Regions from separate parts of the Mycobacterium marseillense genome, predicted to be linked through region 2. Evidence: riboswitches for the same ligand, from Rfam matches in the RefSeq annotation. Region 2 holds a riboswitch; each other region holds the start of a gene.
The links. Region 2 has a riboswitch for magnesium ahead of G6N26_RS17170 (hypothetical protein). Riboswitches for the same ligand answer to the same signal wherever they lie in the genome.

Region 1: another riboswitch for magnesium. It lies ahead of G6N26_RS06665 (Rv1535 family protein); the one in region 2 lies ahead of G6N26_RS17170 (hypothetical protein).
Region 3: another riboswitch for magnesium. It lies ahead of G6N26_RS07985 (PE family protein); the one in region 2 lies ahead of G6N26_RS17170 (hypothetical protein).

Annotation. Positions count from the first base shown of each region.
Region 1 is NZ_AP022584.1:1,530,182-1,534,275, reverse strand. It holds gene G6N26_RS06680 (non-ribosomal peptide synthase/polyketide synthase) at 1-275, shown strand, start outside; gene G6N26_RS06675 (carboxymuconolactone decarboxylase family protein) at 397-966, shown strand; gene G6N26_RS06670 (NAD(P)H-dependent flavin oxidoreductase) at 1,042-2,166, shown strand; M-box (ykoK) riboswitch at 2,249-2,434, shown strand; gene G6N26_RS06665 (Rv1535 family protein) at 2,720-2,962, shown strand; gene ileS (isoleucine--tRNA ligase) at 3,236-4,094, shown strand, end outside.
Region 2 is NZ_AP022584.1:3,728,898-3,732,991, reverse strand. It holds gene G6N26_RS17180 (acyltransferase family protein) at 1-1,072, shown strand, start outside; gene G6N26_RS17175 (O-methyltransferase) at 1,093-1,752, opposite strand; M-box (ykoK) riboswitch at 1,922-2,150, shown strand; gene G6N26_RS17170 (hypothetical protein) at 2,400-2,615, shown strand; gene G6N26_RS17165 (NRAMP family divalent metal transporter) at 2,688-4,094, shown strand, end outside.
Region 3 is NZ_AP022584.1:1,859,605-1,863,698, forward strand. It holds gene G6N26_RS07980 (pyridoxal-phosphate dependent enzyme) at 1-896, opposite strand, end outside; gene lpqS (putative copper homeostasis (lipo)protein LpqS) at 992-1,432, opposite strand; M-box (ykoK) riboswitch at 2,013-2,183, shown strand; gene G6N26_RS07985 (PE family protein) at 2,474-2,773, shown strand; gene G6N26_RS07990 (PPE family protein) at 2,788-4,005, shown strand.

The sequences.
Region 1 (4,094 bases), 2.2 Mb from region 2:
TCGACGACTTCGGGGAGTGGCTGCGCCGGATGGAGACCGCGCTGCACGCCCTGCCGGAACGCCAGCGCCACCAGTCGGTGCTGCAGCTGCTGCAGTTGCGCAACGCCCAACACGTGCCGCCGGCGGACCCGGCGCGCGGCTGCCTGGGACCGACCGAGCGGTTCCGCGCCGCGGTGCAGGAAGCCAAGATCGGCCCCGACAACGACATCCCGCATATCACCCCGGCGGTGATCGTCAAATACGTGGCCGACCTGCAGCTGCTCGGTCTGCTCTGAAACACCCTGTCCGGTAGCGTATTTCGCCGCCCCGGCCCGAAGCCGTCATCGCCGCGCCTGCCGCTGACTACCATGACCGGTAGAACGCGACTGTCCCGCCGCAGGAGAGGAGTGCTCATCCGTGACAACAGCGCGCCTGCCCAAACTGCCACTGGACGAAGCCAAAGCCGCCGCCGACGAAGCGGCCGTCCCCAACTACATGGCCGAACTGAGCATCTTTCAAGTGCTGCTCAACCATCCGCCGCTGGCGCGCGCCATCAACGACCTGCTCGCCACCATGCTCTGGCACGGCGCCCTCGACGCGCGGTTGCGGGAGTTGGCGATCATGCGCATCGGCTGGCTGACCGCCTGCGACTACGAATGGACACAGCACTGGCGCGTCGCGTCCCGCCTCGGCGTCCCGGGCGAGGACCTGCTCGGGGTGCGAGATTGGCGGAACCATGCCGGGTTTGGGCCCGCCGAGCGGGCCGTGCTGGCGGCCACCGATGACGTGGTGCGCGACGGCGCGGTCAGTGCCGCCAGCTGGGCGGCCTGCGAGCGCGAATTCGACGGCGACACAACGGTTCTCGTTGAGCTTGTCACGGTCATCGGGGCGTGGCGCATGGTCTCCTCCATCCTGCAGAGCCTCGAGGTGCCGCTGGAGGAGGGCGTGTCCAGCTGGCCCCCGGACGGCCGCCCACCCGGCCCCTAGGGCCCGGGCGTCGGCGTGAATTGCTCAGGGCCGTAAGCGATTGACTTATCAATCGAGAACTCTTAGCGTCGGGCAATGAGAACCAGGGTCGCCGAGATGCTCGGTGTCGAATTCCCGATCTGCGCCTTCAGTCATTGCCGCGACGTGGTCGCCGCGGTGACCAACGCGGGCGGATTCGGCATCCTGGGCGCCACCGCGCACAGCCCGGCGCGGCTACACAGCGAGCTGACCTGGATCGAGGAGCAGACCGGCGGCAAGCCCTATGGGGTCGACCTGCTGCTGCCACCCAAATACGTCGGCGCCGAGCAGGGCGGGATCGACGCCACCCAGGCCCGGACTCTGCTGCCCGACGAGCACCGCGCGTTCGTCGACGACCTGTTGGCGCGCTACGGCGTGACGGCGCCGGCCGGGGAACCCCGCGCGTCCGCGGGCGGCTTGAACATCTCGCCCAAGAGCTACCAGCCGCTACTCGACGTGGCCTTTGACCACAACATTCGGCTGATCGCCAGCGCGCTCGGCCCACCCCCGGCGGACCTCGTCGCACACGCCCACGACCAGGACGTGTTGGTGGCCGCGCTGGCCGGCACCACCCGCCACGCCCAGCGGCACGCCGCGGCCGGCGTCGACCTGATCGTCGCGCAGGGCACCGAGGCCGGCGGCCACACCGGCGACGTCGCGACCATGGTGCTGGTGCCCGAGGTCGTGGACGCCGTGGCGCCGGTGCCGGTGCTCGCCGCGGGCGGGATCGCCCGCGGCCGCCAGATCGCGGCGGCGCTGGCGTTGGGCGCCGAGGGCGTGTGGTGCGGGTCGGTGTGGCTGACCACAGAGGAAGCCGAGACGGTGCCCGTCGTCAAGGAGAAGTTCCTGGCCGCCACGTCCTCGGACACGGTGCGGTCGCGCTCGATGACCGGCAAGCCGGCGCGGATGCTGCGCACCGCCTGGACCGAGGAGTGGGACCGGCCGGAGAACCCCGACCCGCTGGGTATGCCGTTGCAGACCGCGCTGATCACCGAGCCGCAGGTGCGCATCAACTCCGCCGCCGCCCACGACGGCGCCAAGGCGCGTGAGCTGGCGACTTACTTCGTCGGGCAGGTGGTGGGCTCGCTGGATCGGGTCCGCCCGACGCGCTCGGTGGTGCTGGACATGGTCGAGGAGTTCATCGAGACGATCGGCCGGCTCGACGGCCTGGTCGAGAAGTGATCCCGGGCCGGTCGGTAACGAATCGCGGACACGCTCGCCAGGGATTTGACCGCGTCAGACCGCTCGTGCATTATCGGTCGGGTAAGCACCTCGTTAGGTGAGGCGTCTACACGAATACAGGCCACTGACCCCGAACGTCGAAAGACGCCCCGGGTCAGGACAGCTCCTCCCGGCTTAAGGGTTGAGCCCAGGTGGCTTCCGGCTCGGATCGTTCTTCCGGGCCAGGACACGTCGTGTGGTGCCGAAGCTCTGACGAGAGGGGTGCGGATCTCCGGCGGTCGTCGGATTCTGCTCCTTCTGCTGCGCCTAGATCGCATGCGACCCCGCATGCGTCGTGACCGCGAGGAGGTGAGGGACACATGAGTTCTAGCGATAGTCCGGATCGAAGTCCGAACCCTGTTTCGTCCCGATCCGTTCTCCGGCGCGACCTTCTCGGCTGAGTCGCGCACACGCTAAGTGCTTATCCGCCAAGCGTTCTGAGATCGGAACCGCCCGGGACGGGACACATCAGTCCTTTTTGGTCCCCGTTGGCATTCTCCTCTAGGAGTCGATCATGACCGCAGCTCTCTACGACGACGTCGTCACCGTCGCACCCGCCCGCACCCTGCGCGTGGTTCCCGACGTCACCGAAATCCAGGTTCCCGCGCCCGTGGAAGAGCCGCGCCGCAGCGACTACCCGCTGTTCGGCCCGGGGGGCGACCCGCTGATCAACGGCGCCTGCCGGTTGCTGAGCATCCCGCTGCGCCACGTGTACGCGGCGCTGTGGCGGGCCGGTGTGCTCGAGGTTCGGGGCTGACAGTCCGACCGCGAGACTGCAACGGCCGGCTTCACTCGGCGTTTGCGTCGGCAGTTGCAGTCTCGCGATAAGATTTACTGGCGTCGATCCGGCCATCACCGGGGAGCTTTCGGAAGAACAGCCGGCCGGCTCAGTAGAACCGAACGGGTAGGCCCGTCACAGCCCTTTCAATGAGCGGTCGCGCGCGAGCGCGGCAAGCGGGGTGGTACCGCGGCGCTCGCGCAGCCAGCGCGTCGTCGTCCCCAGGCCTGAGACTGGCACAGGAGACGACGTTTGACCGAGCACACTTACCCGAAGCTGGCCAGCGGGGCGCCCGACTTCCCGACGCTCGAGGTCGAGGTGCTGGACTACTGGGCCGGCGACGACACCTTCCGCGCCAGCATCGCCCGCCGCGATGGCTCGCCGGAGTACGTGTTCTACGACGGGCCGCCGTTCGCCAACGGCCTGCCGCACTACGGGCACCTGCTCACCGGCTACGTCAAGGACATCGTCCCGCGGTACCGCACCATGCGCGGCTACAAGGTGGAACGCCGGTTCGGCTGGGACACCCACGGGCTGCCGGCCGAACTCGAGGTCGAGCGCCAGTTGGGCATCACCGACAAGTCGCAGATCGACGACATGGGCATCGCCGCCTTCAACGACGCCTGCCGCGCCTCGGTGCTGCGCTACACCGACGAGTGGCGGGCCTACGTCACCCGCCAGGCGCGCTGGGTCGACTTCGACAACGACTACAAGACGCTGGACCTGCCCTACATGGAGTCGGTGATCTGGGCGTTCAAACAGCTTTGGGACAAGGGCCTGGCCTATGAGGGCTACCGGGTCTTGCCGTATTGCTGGCGCGACGAAACCCCGCTGTCCAACCACGAATTGCGGATGGACGACGACGTCTACCAGAGCCGCCAGGACCCCGCACTCACGGTCGGCTTCCGCGTGGTGGGCGGCTCGCTCGACGGGGCTCATCTGCTGATCTGGACGACGACGCCCTGGACGCTGCCGTCCAACCTCGCCGTCGCCGTGAACCCCGACGTGACCTACGTGCAGGTGCGTTCCGGAGAGCACCGCTTCGTGCTGGCGGAGGCGCGACTGGCCGCCTACGCGAAGGAATTGGGAGACGACCCCGAGGTGCTGGGCA
Region 2 (4,094 bases):
GGTCGCCCTGGAGCAGCGCGGCGTCGTCGCCCGCGCGCTCGCGTTGCCGCCGTTGGTGTGGCTCGGGACCATCTCCTACGGCGTCTACCTGTGGCACTGGCCGATCTTCTTGGCACTCAACGGCGAACGCACCGGGTGGTCCGGGCTGCCGTTGTTCACCGCGCGGTGCGCCGCCACGGTGGTGGTGGCCGCGGCGTCGTATTGGGTGCTCGAGCAGCCGATCCAGCGCTGGCGCCCGGCGCGGGTGCCGCTGCTGCCGCTGGCGGCGGCGACCGTGGCCAGCGCCGCGGCGGTGACATTGTTGGTGGTCCCGGTGGGAACCGGGCCGGGGCTGCGCGAGGTGGGTCTGCCGCCCGGCGTCTCGGCGGTCGCGGCGGTCTCGCCGTCGCCGCCGGCGGAAAGCCGGCCGCGGGATCCCAATCGGCCGTTCACCGTCTCGGTGTTCGGTGACTCGATCGGGTGGACGTGGATGCATTACCTTCCGCCGACACCGGGATTCGCGTTCCTCGACCACACCGTCATCGGATGCAGCCTGGTGCGCGGCACCCCGTACCGGTATGTGGGCCAAACCCTGGAGCAGCGATCCGAATGCGACGGCTGGCCGATCCGATGGGCCAGGCAGGTCAGCCAGGACCAGCCCGATGTCGCGCTGCTGATCATCGGCCGCTGGGAAACCGTGGACCGCGTCAACGAGGGCCAGTGGACCCACATCGGCGACCCGACCTTCGACGCCTACCTCAACGGCGAGCTCGAGCGGGCGCTGACCATCGCCGGTTCCACCGGTGTGCGGGTGGTGGTCGCGACCGTGCCCTACAGCCGCGGCGGTGAAAAGCCGGACGGCCGGCTGTATCCCGAGGACCAGCCGGACCGGGTCAACCTGTGGAACACCATGTTGCGCAAGACCGTCAGCCACCACCCGGGCGTCGCGATCCTCGACCTGAACAAGAAGCTGTGTCCCGACGGGGTCTATACCGCCAAGGTCGACGGCATCAAGGTGCGCAGCGACGGCGTGCACCTGACCCCGGAAGGGGTGAAGTGGCTGACGCCGTGGCTCGAGGAATCGCTGCGGTAGCGCCGCTGCGGTGATTTTTCCTAATTGCCCGTGCGGCAGCTGATTTCCATGCTGTCGCTGTCGCGGACCTGGAAGTTGAAGCTGACGTAGCCGTTGGCCTGGTCGCGTACGCGGTCGAGATACGGCGCCATATCGGCCGAGCTGGCGTTGTCGGCGATAACCAACGCGCCCGTGGAAAGCCGGGGTTCGAGCAACTCGATCACGGGCAGGTACAGGTCTTTCCAACCGTCGAGCAGCAGGAAATCGACCGCCCCGTCCAGGCCTTGCAGCGTGGTGAGGGCGTCGCCCTCCAGGATCGTGATCACGTCGTCCAGGCCGGTCTCGGCGAACGTCTGCTTGGCCGCGGCGATCTTGGGCGCACTGAGCTCGGTGGTCACGACCCGGCCGCTCCCGTTGTCGCGCACCGCGGCGGCCAGGTGAACGGCGGAAATGCCGAACGACATCCCGAATTCGACGACAGTCGCCGGGCGGGTGGCGCGCACCAGTGAATACAGCAGCCGGCCGGCCTCGGGCGTCACCGGGATGTAGAACTCGCTCATCGCCTCGGCCCGCTCCTGGGCGGTCATCGGCTGATTGAAGGTGCCACTCCGCTCGCGCAACAGCGACATCTGGTTTCTCGACTCGGCGTACATGCGGTCGAGCGTCGATGAGACCTTGGGATCCTGCAGCGTTGTGGCCATGTCGCCGAGCGTAGCCCGGCGACGGTGAGCGCCGGGACAGCGCGAGTGAGGAGCCGGGCAATCGAGCGTAGGCGCGCAGCCTGGGTGGGTGCGGGGAGGCCGGCGGCGGCGCCGCGCTCAGGGCAAATGAGTTTGACGAGCCCGGGCCGCGGTGCCACTATGGACTCCGCAAGCACCTCGGTAGGTGAGGCGTCTGCATGGATACAGGCCACTGACCCCGAACGTCGAGAGACGCCCCGGGTCAGGACAGCTCTTCCCGGACCCAAGGGTTGAGCCCAAGTGGCTTCTGGACGAGGAGCGATCGCAAGCGCGGCGGAAGCCGCGCGCAGCGGGTCGCGACCATCGGATATGTCCGGATACGCCGTGCAGTGCCGAAGCTCCGACGAGAGGGGTGCGACCGGCGGCTTTGGTGCCGTCGGTCATTCCTGCCTCTCCCGTTCAGGTGAATGTGGTGACACCCGCGTGTGTCCTGGCCGTGAGGAGGTGAGGGCGAGATGAGTCCCGGCGATAGTCCGCATCCAAAATTCGTTTTGCCCCGATCCGGCTCCGGCATTCCTTCCGCCGCCTGACCTTGCCTCTGGTCCCGCGCGGCTGACCCGTCCCACGGACAGTGTCGATGCCGATCGGGCCTCTGGCAGGAGAAGATCATGGCTTTTGTTGTTACGCACCGTATTTCCGTTGCGCCGAGGGGACGCGGGCGGTCGATGCTGCGCGCGGGCCGGTTGCTGGCCGACAAGCTGCACCTGCGGGCCAACCTGACCCCCCAGGAGCGGGCCAACCTGTACGTCTCGCGGATGCCGATCGCGGTGGTCACCGCCTCGCTGGGCGGACACGCATCGGGACGCACCGACAACCACTGGTGATCCGTCCCGCGCATCGAGTGCATCCGCATGTCCTCACCGCGAGGTGAGAACGATTCGTCTAGCGAGGATCAGATGACGTCGATCCACACCGGTGGCGGCCGCCGCGGCCCGGGTTCCGGCCACGCGGCCGCCGCCGCGGAAAGCCCGCCCGCCGAGGCGCAGGCACCGACCGTGCTCGACACCGCGCACGTCGGCGACATCGTCGGCGCGTTCGGTCGAATCGCGCGCGACGGCGCCGACGGCAGCGGCGCGACCACCAGCGGCCGCTGGCGTCGCCTGAAGACACTGGCGGTCATCACCGGTCCCGGCCTGATCGTCATGGTCGGCGACAACGACGCCGGTGGCGTCGCCACCTACGCCCAGGCCGGCCAGGACTACGGGATGGGCCTGCTGTGGGCGCTGGTGCTGATGATTCCGGTGCTGTACGTGAACCAGGAAATGGTGCTGCGGCTGGGCGCCGTCGCCCGCGTCGGTCACGCGCGGTTGATCTTCGAGCGCTTCGGCAAGTTCTGGGGCGCGTTCAGCGTCGGTGATCTGCTGGTTTTGAACGCCTTGACGATCGTCACCGAATTCATCGGTGTGTCGCTGGCTCTCGGCTTCTTGGGCTGCCCGAAGATCGTCGCCGTCCCGACCGCCGCGGTGCTGCTGTTCGCCGTCGTGGCCGGCGGTTCTTTTCGCCGCTGGGAGCGGCTGATGTTCTTGTTGATCGCGGTGAACGTGCTGATCATCCCGATGGTGCTGCTGGTGCATCCGGCCCCGAAAGCGACTGCGGCCGGGCTGATTCCGCAGTTCCCCGGAGGCCTGAACTCGACCGTGCTGCTGCTGGTGGTCGCGATCGTGGGGACGACGGTCGCGCCGTGGCAGCTGTTCTTCCAGCAGTCCAACGTGGTGGACAAGCGCATCACCGCGCGCTGGATCCCTTACGGGCGAGCCGATTTGGTGATCGGGATCGTCGTGGTCATGGTCGGTGCGACGGCGCTGATGGCGGTGACTGCGTTCGGGATGGCGGGCACCGCCGAGGCCGGGCACTTCACCGACGCGGGCGCGGTCGCCGCGGGGTTGTCTCGGCATCTCGGCGGCACGGTCGGGGCGCTATTCGCGATCATCCTGCTGGACGCGTCGCTGATCGGCGCCAACGCCGTCGGCCTGGCGACGACCTATGCCGTCGGTGACGCCATGGGCAAGCGGCACTCGTTGCACTGGAAGATCAGCGAGGCGCCGGTGTTCTACGGGGGCTACGCGGTGCTGCTTGCGGTGTCGGCGGCGGTTTCCTTCAGCCCCGACCACGTCCTGGGGCTGGTGACCCAAGGCGTGCAGGCGCTCGCCGGCGTCCTCCTTCCCTCGGCCACCGTCTTCCTGGTGTTGCTGTGCAACGACCGCGCGGTGCTGGGACCGTGGGTAAACACGGTGCGGCAGAACATCGTTGCCTGGACCATCGTGTGGTGCCTGGTGCTGCTGTCCCTGGCGCTGACGGCGACC
Region 3 (4,094 bases), 1.9 Mb from region 2:
AACTGGCCGGCAACGACCACCACACCTGAAATGGCGAACACGACGGTGACAAAACAGCTTTGGAACCACAGTGTCGGTGCCGCCACTTGCAGAGGCAGGGCAAGGTGGCCCTGAAAGGTCACTACATACGAACCTATCATCGCGGCGAAGAGCAGCAAAGACCGGTTGGCTAGGACGATCCGCCAATCCTGCACAACCGATGTAGATCTCGGCGCCTGCTCGCTCTGCTGAAGTAGCAATCGCGCAATTCCTGCCGAATAGCTGCCGGCAGCCACCGGGCACACCACCGCATCGATTCCACCGAGCTGGACGAGCAATCCAAAATCCAACGATTGATAATCGACAACGTTGTCAAAGTTGGTGTACTGAAACGGAATCCATGCACCGTGTTCGGTGGCCAACGACTGCACGACCCGATCTTTGCGGGCTTGCTCCCATCCACCAACCGGGCGCAGTGCGTCGACGAGGACAACGTCGGCGCCGTAGGCAGCAAGCATCCGGCGAATGGTCGGTCCCATCATCCCGGTATCGATGACAACCGCTACCGGACCCACGCACACCTGGCCCGCTAGAACCAGTCCCAAACCTAGTCTGCCGCCGGTGAACTCCGCGGTCCGCGCTTCAGACAGCAACCCGCCGCGGGCGCGCGCCTTATCGACCATGTGCGTGGCAAGGACTTCCTTCATGCTGCCACCTGGGTTAAAGCACTCAAGCTTCGCCCAGAAACCGCGGTCCGGAATGCTCTGGGACGCCGAGATCTTCAGCACCAAAGCGTGTCCCACCAAGACACCAGGCGCCCATAGGTGGCAGGCCTGCGCGGCCAGTAGAAGCGCCCCGATGGCGGTAAGAGGTGGACCTTTTGCAAGATTATTGTCAGTGCGAACAACGTCAGTCATTTGATCGTCACTTCCATCAACGCGCGAGGCGCGACAATTGGTAAGAAGCGTTCACCGGCCGGCGACGCGAAGCGCAGCGGCCTGACGGTGACTGATCAGCGACGAGACAAGCAGAGCCGAGTCAACAGATCTCGACCGGCGCAACGCACTGCAAGCACAGTGGGCGGACCCCGCCCCGGCGCCGCCGCGGGATAAGCCAACCACCCCGCCCCCCCAACTGGGCTGACTGCGGCGCCGAAACTCGCCAACGCGGCCACGGACGGTGTCAAGGCGACGGCCATGAACTGGTCGTGGTGGTGTGTCGACGAATCTCTTCTTGCGTGTGCATGGTCTGGGGGTAGCTGATCCCTGACCACTTGCGACGATTCAAGCGAAGTTGCCGCTTCACCGGCAACGATTTCCAGATCCGTTGAGTTAGTTCTACTTTCGTGGTGGTGTGCGCCACCGATTACCATCCACAATATCAACCATACTGCGGCTGTTACCGCGACCAAACGGGATCGCGGCATTGTCGGATCGGCAACGTCGATTCTCATAACAACCCCGAAGCTAGCACCGCACGGGAACGATGTCGTCGGCAAAAGCCTTGCTGGGACAATATGTTCCCGACTTGACACGACTCGTTCAGCGCTTGCTCACCACCAGCTCACTTAACGAACCAGATCGAGCGTTAACCCGCGCCGGTTTGGCTGCTTTGCATGATCTCGGTTCGGTTGCGTCAACGGTCCGTCAATTCGTACTTCTCGCCTTCGGGCGCCACACGGCAATCGATGGCCGACGATATGGCGCGGTCACAGCAGCGCCCCCGGTGTCGCCATCAATGTCCAGTGCGCCGAACCGCCGCAAGATCCTCACCAGCTCACCCAGCATCGGCGCCAGCCACATGCCAGCCGGCATGTCCAGCACGGCCTAGTAAAGGCCCCGGTGCAACGCTGGCGTTCACCCACCGTCAATCCCATCGTCTGGGCCTGCTGCGCCGCACCGGTTTCGCCGCTTCAACACGCCACTTCGCGGGCAGCATTTCTCTTTGGGACAACGAAGGGGGCACGCGGGCATTGTTGGTGAGTCAACGCGCCGGGTTGACTGGTGCCGCCTTGACTGCGAAGATAACGTTCGCATAAACCTCGGTAGGTGAGGCGTCTGCACGGATATAGGCCACTGACCTCGAACGTCGAGAGACGCCCCGGGTCAGGACAGCTCTTCCCGGCTTAAGGGTTGAGCCCAAGTGGCTTCCGGCTCAACCGGATACGCCGTGTGGTGCCAAAGCTCTGACGAGAGGGGTGCCGCGCCCGGCTGAATCGCCGGGTCGCCTTACCCCGGTGTGCGACTGTTGGCACCCCCGTGTGCCCTGGCCGTGAGGAGGTGAGAGCGAGATGAATCGCGGTGATAGTCCCTATCCGAGTCCGATGAGCATTTCGTTCGGATCCGGCCCAGGCACCGTTTCCACTATCTGAATCGGCTTGCGCCGCTTCGGTTAACACTCGCCCGCGTCCGCTTCGTGGACGCGTGTTGTTGTGGCGTGCCCTGACACGACCACAGCCGCAGCCTTAATCTGCATTCCCTTGAGGAGAAGTCCGATGTCTTTTGTGACCGCACAACCAGAAATACTGGCGGCAACGGCCAATGATTTGCGCAATATCGGCTTAGGGCTCGCCGCCCAGAACGCGGCCGCATCTACGCCTACGACAGGCGTGATTCCTGCAGCGGCCGATGAGGTTTCGGCGCTCACCGCGACCCAGTTCGTTGCGCACGCGCAGCTGTATCAAGTGGTGAGCGCACAAGCCGCAGCAGTTTCTGACCTGTTCGTGCGGACCTTAGCGGCCAGCGCCGTTTCGTACGCCGCCACCGAGGCCCTCAACACGACCGCGGCCGGCTAAAGGAAGTGTGTCCAATGACTGTCATGATCGATTTCGGCGCGTTGCCGCCGGAAATCAATTCCGCAAGAATGTATTCCGGCGCGGGCTCAGCGCCGATGCTTAGCGCCGCCGCCGCCTGGGACACGCTGGCCGCTGAATTGCGTTCGGCGGCAACCTCCTACAGCTCGACGATCTCAGGATTGACCAGCGAAGGCTGGCGCGGCCCGGCATCGATATCGATGGCGGCCGCCGCAGCACCTCTTGTCGCCTGGATGAACACGACCGGGATGCAGGCTGAACAAACCGCCACCCAGGCCACCGCAGCCGCGGATGCCTATGAGACCGCGTACTCGATGACGGTGCCCCCACCGGTCATCGCGGCCAATCGTAGCCTTTTGAGCGCGTTGGTCGCGACCAACGTTTTGGGGCAGAACACGCCGGCGATCGCGACCACCGAGGCTCACTACGGCGAAATGTGGGCCCAGGACGCTGCCGCAATGTACGGCTACGCCGCCGCTTCGGCGGCCGCCTCGAAGGTGACGCCATTCACCGGTCCACAACAGACAACCAATGCGGCGGGGCTGACCGGGCAGGCCGCGGCGGTCAGCCAGGCCACTGCTACCTCGACAGGCACGAGCACGCAGACTGCACTGTCACAGCTGACCTCCACGGTACCCACAAAGTTGCAGAGCCTCGCGGCACCCGCGTCGTCTTCGTCGTCGACGTCGGGACTTTCGGAAATCCTTGGCCAACTGCCTCAGTCTGGGTCTGGGAATCCGCAGCTCGACGACTTCTGGAACCAGTGGGGGCCCAACGCGAACATCTGGAACACCATCTTCTCGTCCGGGTTCTACACACCCAGTAACACATTGGGTGCCTTCACGAGTTTGCTGGGCGCCGGCGCAGCCGGGGGCGCGGCGGGAAACGCGATCGGAGAAGCTGTCACAACCGGCCCCCTCGGAGGCCTATTGGGTCTGGCGAGCCTGGGCTCTGGCGGCGGCGCATCGGCGGCCCTGGGTCAAGCCGCATCAATCGGCCCGTTATCGGTGCCCGCGAGCTGGACCGCCCTAGCCCCACCCCCGAGCTCTCTTGCCTCAGGGCTGGGCGGCACGCCCCTCACCGCGGCTCCGGCAGGTGTGATACCCATGATGCCCGGCATGCCGATGGCGAACACGGCCGGAAGCCACATAGCCAGTGCTCCCAAATACGGGCTCCGGCTCACCGTAATGGCCCGCTCACCCATCGCCGGATAGCAGATACGGGGATCGGCTGCGAGCCTCAGTTCGACGGCCCCAACCGCATAAGCAGTTCGGCCACGATTCACCGCTTATGTGGCACTCGA